One region of the Curtobacterium oceanosedimentum genome, then DNA from elsewhere that is predicted to be linked to it. Evidence: riboswitches for the same ligand, from Rfam matches in the RefSeq annotation. Region 1 holds a riboswitch; the other holds the start of a gene.
The links. A riboswitch is a leader RNA that binds a small molecule or an ion and turns the genes downstream of it on or off. The one in region 1 is predicted to bind thiamine pyrophosphate.
Positions count from the first base shown of each region.

Region 2: another riboswitch for thiamine pyrophosphate. It lies ahead of thiM (hydroxyethylthiazole kinase); the one in region 1 lies ahead of ABIC52_RS04275 (ECF transporter S component).

Region 1 covers NZ_JBEPMD010000003.1:114,936-118,333, forward strand. The annotation lists gene glgX (glycogen debranching protein GlgX) at 1-984, opposite strand, end outside; gene ABIC52_RS04270 (hypothetical protein) at 1,114-1,434, shown strand; TPP riboswitch at 1,525-1,636, shown strand; gene ABIC52_RS04275 (ECF transporter S component) at 1,632-2,381, shown strand; gene ABIC52_RS04280 (ABC transporter ATP-binding protein) at 2,378-3,398, shown strand, end outside.
Region 2 covers NZ_JBEPMD010000004.1:67,748-71,145, reverse strand. The annotation lists gene ABIC52_RS05520 (MFS transporter) at 1-102, shown strand, start outside; gene ABIC52_RS05515 (NUDIX domain-containing protein) at 175-1,119, opposite strand; TPP riboswitch at 1,188-1,283, shown strand; gene thiM (hydroxyethylthiazole kinase) at 1,272-2,180, shown strand; gene thiE (thiamine phosphate synthase) at 2,177-2,845, shown strand; gene thiD (bifunctional hydroxymethylpyrimidine kinase/phosphomethylpyrimidine kinase) at 2,842-3,398, shown strand, end outside.

The DNA of each region.
Region 1 (3,398 bases):
CAGCGAGTCCATGATGAGCTGCAGCGAGTGCGGGTGCCCGACGTTGAGCGAGTTGCCCGTACCGGTCGTGTCCATGTAGTACCGCTTGTCGTCCTCGACCAGGCGGTAGTAGGCCGCGTTGTCGATGCCGCGGAAGGACAGGGTCGGGCCGAGGTGGTTGCCCTCTGCCGTGTGGTTGTAGACGACGTCGAGGACCACCTCGATCCCCGCACGGTGGAGCTCGCGCACCATCGCCTTGAACTCCTGCACCTGCTGCCCGCGGTCACCGGACGACGAGTAGTGCGAGTGCGGCGCGAAGAAGCCGATCGTGTTGTAGCCCCAGTAGTTCGACAGCCCCTTCTCCTGCAGCGTGGAGTCGTTGACGAACTGGTGCACGGGCATGAGCTCGAGCGTCGTGATGCCGAGCCGCTTGAGGTGCTCGATCACGGCGGGGTGGGCGACGCCGGCGTAGGTGCCGCGCTGCTCCTCGGGCACGTCCGGGTGCGTCTCGGTGAGGCCCTTGACGTGCGCCTCGTAGATCACCGTCTCGCCGTAGGGGATCCGGGGAGCCCGGTCGCCCTGCCAGTCGAAGAACGGGTTGATGACGACGCCCTTCATCATGTGGGACGCCGAGTCCTGGTCGTCGGTCGAGTCCGGGTCGCCGAACGTGTACGAGAACAGCGCCTGGTCCCAGTCGATGTCGCCGCTGGTCGCCTTGGCGTAGGGGTCGAGGAGCAGCTTGTTCGGGTTGCCGCGCAGCCCGTTCGCCGGATCGTACGGGGCGTGCACACGGAAGCCGTACTCCTGCCCCGGGGCGACGTTCGGCAGGTAGGCGTGCCAGACGTGGGCGTCCACCTCGACCAGGTCGACGCACTCCTCGTTCCCCGCGTCGTCGAACAGGCACAGTTCCACGCGGTCGGCGACCTCGCTGAACAGGGCGAAGTTCGTGCCGCTGCCGTCGTAGGTCGCCCCGAGGGGGTACGGGTTGCCGGGCCAGGTGTGCAAACGGTCCTCCAGGTGTGGGTCCGGCCAACATATCGGCGTAGCCTGCCCGCGTCCGCAGACAAGCCACAGCCGTGGACACCAGGAGCGCGGCCCCGGCCTGTGGAGGAACGGCCGAGTAGCCTCGCGCGCATGGCCAACATCGTGAGTCAGATCGCAGACAAGGTGCGCCCGGTGGGCGTCTCGACGAACTACGGGGAGCCGGTCGAGGTCGGCGACCAGACCCTGATCCCGGTGTCGATCGGCTGGTTCGGCTTCGGCGCCGGCGGCGACGACGAGAACGGCGGCGGCGGCGGTGGCGGCGCCTCGCTCCCCGTCGGCGCGTACGTGCGCCGACCGGGTCAGGACCTGCAGTTCGAGCCGAACCTGATCTCGCTGCTCGCGGTGAGCATCCCCACCATCTGGGTGACCGGCAAGGCCCTGAGCAAGGTGATCCGCGCCCTCAAGAAGTGACCCACCGGACGGGAGGCCCGTGGCGACGCCGCCACGGGCCTCCCGTCCGTCACGGGGGCACGTCCTCCGACGCGACCGCGTCTAGACTGCTGGCACACACACGGGAGTCCGGGACCGCCGGGCTGAGAGGGAGCGAACGGCGCTCCGACCGTCGAACCTGATCCGGGTCATGCCGGCGCAGGGAGGAGTCAGCAACCATGCCTGCAACCACGCAGTCCGCAGCACCGTCCACCACCGTCCGGCGCTCGTTGCGCTGGCGGGTGGTCGACATCGTCGTCGCGAGCGTCCTCGCCGTCGCGATCGGTGTCGTCTTCAAGCTCTGGGAGTTCGGCTACGAGCCGATCAGCGCCGTCGCAGGCCTGGTCCTGCCGGGCACCCAGGCGCTCTTCGGCGGGGTCTGGCTGCTCGCCGGGCCCGTCGTCGCGATCGTCGTCCGGAAGCCCGGCGCCGCGCTCTACGCCGAGATGGTCGCGGCCAGCGTCGAGGCGCTGCTCGGCACCCAGTGGGGGTGGCTGACGCTCGAGGCCGGGCTCGTGCAGGGCCTCGGGGCCGAGCTCGTGCTCGCACTGTTCCTCTACCGGGCCTACCGACTGCCCGTCGTCGTGCTCGCCGGTGCCGCCGCCGGGCTCGCCCTCGGCATCAACGACACCGTGCTCTGGTACCCGGGCCTCGACGCCGCGTTCAAGACCGTCTACGTCGTGTCCGCCGTGGTGTCCGGCGCCGTGATCGCCGGGCTCGGTTCGTGGCTGCTCGTGCGGGCGCTCGCCGCGACCGGCGTGCTGTCCTCGTTCGCCGCGGGGCGTGAGCACGCCCGCCGCTCGACCGTGACGACCGCGCAGGAGCCGTCCGCCCCGACCGACGCGACCGCTCCGGCCGACGGTGCGCGGTCCGGCACCGCGACGCCTGCCGCCGAGCAGGCCGAGCGCGGGTCCCGCGCCGCCCGGTGACGGCCGTGTCGTCCCCGGGGGCGGCGCGCGTCGCCTTCGACGACTGGGGTTGGCGGTACGCCGGGCGTGACGCCTGGGCGGTCCGCGGCCTGGACCTCGTCGTCGAGCCGGGTGAGCGCGTCGCGGTCGTCGGCCCCTCGGGAGCCGGCAAGTCGACGGTGCTCCGGGCGGTGGCGGCGGTCCTCGCCGACGAGCCCGACCCCGACGACGACACCGCCGCAGCCGTGCAGGGCTCGGTCCTGGTCGACGGTGCCGAGCCCCGCGCGGTCCGCGGGCGTGTCGGCCTCGTCATGCAGGACCCCGAGGCGCACACGGTGATGTCGCGGATCGGCGACGACGTGGCCTTCGGGTGCGAGAACACCGGCGTCCCCCGGGCCGAGACGTGGGAACGCGTCCGGCACGCGCTCGGGGTCGTCGGACTCGACCTGCCGCTCGACCGGTCCACGAGCCGACTCTCCGGCGGGCAGCGGCAGCGTCTGGCGCTCGCGGGCGTGCTCGCGATGCGTCCGGGGGTGCTCGTGCTCGACGAACCGTGCGCCAACCTCGACCCCGAGGGTGTCGCCCAGGTCCACGACGCCGTGCGGGCGCTGCTCGACTCCACCGGCGCGACCATGCTCGTCGTCGAGCACCGGATCGGCACCTGGCTCGACCTGGTCGACCGGCTCGTGCTGCTCGAACCCGGAGGCGGCGTGGTCGCGGACGGGGCTCCGGCGACGGTGCTCGCCGAGCACGGCGCCGCCCTGACCGCGGCCGGCGTGTGGGTGCCCGGCGCCGAGCCGGCCCGGGGGTCGTCGCGAGCGGGCGGCGGACGTCCGGTCGCGCGGACGGCCGGCGCCGGTCGTCCGGTCGGGTCGACGGCCGGTGCCGGTCGTCCGGTCGTGTCGACGAGCGAGCGAGCGGGCGGATCAGCACCGGGAACACCGGTGGCCGGGGGCGCCTTCCGCCCGCTCGACGAGGGCGCGGGGCTGCTCGAGGCGCGGGGGCTCGCGACCGCGCGTGGGGGCATCCTCGGGCGTG
Region 2 (3,398 bases), on a different contig from region 1:
GGGGTGCCGGTCTCGGTGGTCCTGGCCGTCGTGGTCGGGCTCGGGGTGGTGTCGTGGGTGGCGCTGCTGGTGTCGTCGAAGCGGTACGTGCCCGAGGGCTGACGCCATGGCGGGCTCCTGCTCGCCGGGGCGGGCTCCTGCTCGCCGGGGCGGGCTCCTGCTCGCTGCGTCGGGCTACTGCTCGCGGAACCAGCCCGGGCCGCGCACCTCGGCCCCCAGCGCCTCGACGCGGGTCCGGAGCTCCCGGTCCGCCGTCACGACGACGACCGGGACGTGACCGTCGGCGAGCGCCGACCGGGCGGCCTCGACGATCGCGTCGTCGCCGGAGCCCTCGGCACGGACGATCCCGACCGAGGCGCCACCGGTCCCGACCGAGTCGCCGTCGACCCCGGCCGGGGCGCCGGCTACCGCGGACCCCGTCGCGCCGGCGGCTCGTGCCGCACCCTCGAGCACCACCGTCCACCGGGGCCACCACCGTGCGAAGGGCAGCCCGAGCTCCCCCGCGTCCACGCCCCGTGCGGCGAGCGCCGCCACGGACGACAGCAGCCGCTCGGCCGCACCCGCGCGGTCCTTCCACCAGCCGTCCGGCACGCTGCCGACCACGTTCGCCGCGTCGACCACGACGTGCGGGACGGTCCCCATTGCGGCACGCAGCGCCGGCCACGAGGCACCGAAGCCCGGGTGCAGCGGCAGCGCGTCGACCTCGGCGACGGGCACCCACGACAGCGCGAGGCTCTCGCGGTCGGCGATCACCGGCTCGAACGGGGTCCGGGCGCGTCCGACGACGGTCGTGTAGGTCCAGAACCCGAGGTCGAGCACGGCGGCGTGCCGGAGGTCGATGCCGTCCTCGGGCACCCCTGCCTCCTCCGCGGACTCCCGGAGCGCCGCGGTGACGGCGTCCTCGTCCTGGTGCCGAGCTCCGCCGGGGATGCCCCACGTGCCGCCGTGGTGGCTCCACTCGACGCGGTGCTGCAGGAGCACGCGTCCGGCGCCGTCGTCGACGAGCAGGCCGGCCGCACCGAACCGTCCCCAGGCCTTCGTGCCGTCCGGTCCGACGGCCCACGCGTCGCCGGGGTCGCGGGGTCCGGGCGGCGGTCCGGGAGGGGTCACGTCAGGCACCCGTCAACACTGGCACACCGCACCCCCGGTGTGCCCGGAGGAGGTCGTCGGACGTCGTGTACGGTGTCGTCCGAGACACGGGGTGCCGCACCGAGCGGCTGAGATCACACCCGTCGAACCTGCTCGAGCTCGTACTCGCGAAGGGATCGTCCATGCACACCGCTGCGCCCGTACCCGGATCCGCCGGCACCCCGTCCCCGGACTGGCCTGCCCGCACCGCCACGCTGCTCGAGGAGGTGCGCGCCCGCAGCCCCCTGGTGCAGTGCATCACGAACACGGTGGTGCAGAACGTCACGGCGAACGTCCTGCTCGCCCTCGGCGCCTCCGCCGCGATGGTCGACGTCACCTCCGAGGCCGGTCCGTTCGCCCGGGTGGCCGACGCGCTGCTCGTGAACACCGGCACGCCCCACCCCGAGCCGCGTGCGGCATCGGTCGAGGCAGCCACCGCGGCGGTCGACGCCCGTACCCCGTGGGTCCTGGATCCCGTCGCGGTCGGATCGCTCCCGGTCCGCACCGCCCTCGCCCACGACCTGCTCGCGCTCCGACCGACCGTGCTGCGCGGCAACGCCTCGGAGGTCCTCGCCCTGCTCGGCGCCGCCGACGGTGGGCGCGGGGTCGACAGCACCGCCGCCACGGACGAGGCGCGGACGGCCGTGCTCCGGGCGGCGGACGGGAGGCTCGTGGGCGCGGTGGCCGTGTCCGGTCCCGTCGACCTGCTGGTCGCGCCCGGTACCGGTGTGGTGCGGGTCGCGAACGGGACACCGCTGCTGACCCGGATCACCGGTGGCGGGTGCGCGCTCGGCGCGGTGATCGCCGCCTTCGCCGCGGTGACGCCGGACGACCCGGGTGCCGCTGCGGTCGCCGGCACGGTGGTGCACACGGTCGCCGCCGAGCTCGCCGCGCGGGACGCCGGTGGCCCCGGCACGTTCCAGCCGCTGTTCCTCGACCGGCTCGCGTCCCTGACCCCCGACGACGTCGTCCGGGTGGCACGCGTCACCACGGAGTCCGCGCCGTCCCCCGGCACGGAGCCCGCTGCGACGACCACGGGGGTCCGACCGTGAGCGCCCCGACGGACCTCGGCGTCTACCTGGTCACCGATCCGGTGCTCGTCGACCGGCACGGCAGGGGTGTGCTCGGCGTCGTCCGTGCCGCGGTCGACGCCGGCGTGCGGCTCGTGCAGGTGCGGGACAAGCAGGCACCGGTCCGGGACCTCCTCGCCCTGACCGTCGCGGTGGCCGACGCCGTCGGGGACCGCGCGACCGTCGTGGTGGACGACCGGACGGACGTCGCGCTCGCCGCCCGACGTGCCGGACACCGGGTCGCCGGCGTCCACCTCGGCCAGTCCGACCTGCCCGTCGCGGCCGCCCGGGCGCTCCTCGGCCCGGACGCGCACGTGGGACTCACCGCGAACACGCCGGACCACCTCGCGGCCCTCGCGGAGCTCCCCCGCGGCACGGTCGACCTGCTCGGCGTCGGCGTCGTGCACCCGACCGCGACGAAGCCGGACCACCCACCGGCACTCGGCGTCGACGGCGTCGCCCGGATCGCCGGAGCGGCACGAGCGCTCGGGGTGCCGTGCGTCGCGATCGGCGGCGTGACCCTCGACGACGTGGCGCCGCTCCGGGCCGCCGGTGCCGCGGGCGTCGCGGTCGTGTCCGGGATCTGCGCCGCCGCCGACCCGAACGCGGCCGCGACCGCGTACCTCCGCGCGTGGAGCGGGGCATGACCGCCGCGGGGACCGCCGCGGGCTCGACGCCGCCGGTCCGGACCGGACCGACCGGGCTGCTCGTGCCGCGGGTCCTGAGCATCGCGGGCACCGACCCGACGGGCGGCGCCGGACTCCAGGCGGACCTCAAGGCGATCGCGGCGCACGACGGCTACGGGATGGGCGTCGTGACGGCCCTCGTCGCGCAGAACACCCACGGCGTCCGGTCGGTGCACGTCCCCGACGTCGGGTTCCTCCGCGAGCAGCTCGACGCCGTGTCGGACGACGTGGTGGTCGACGGCGTCAAGATCGGGATGCTCGGCACCGTCGAGGTCGTCCGCACCGTCACCGACTGGCTCCGCGCACGCCGCCCGCCCGTGGTCGTCGTCGACCCGGTGATGGTCGCGACGAGCGGCGACCGGCTGCTCGACCGGCAGGCCACGGCCGCGATGGGCGACCTGCTCGCACTCGCCGACCTCGTGACGCCGAACCGTGCGGAGCTGACCGACCTCGTCGCGCTCGCCGGGGGCACGGCCTCGAGCCCCGTCGATGCAGCACGGCTGGTGGCCCGCCG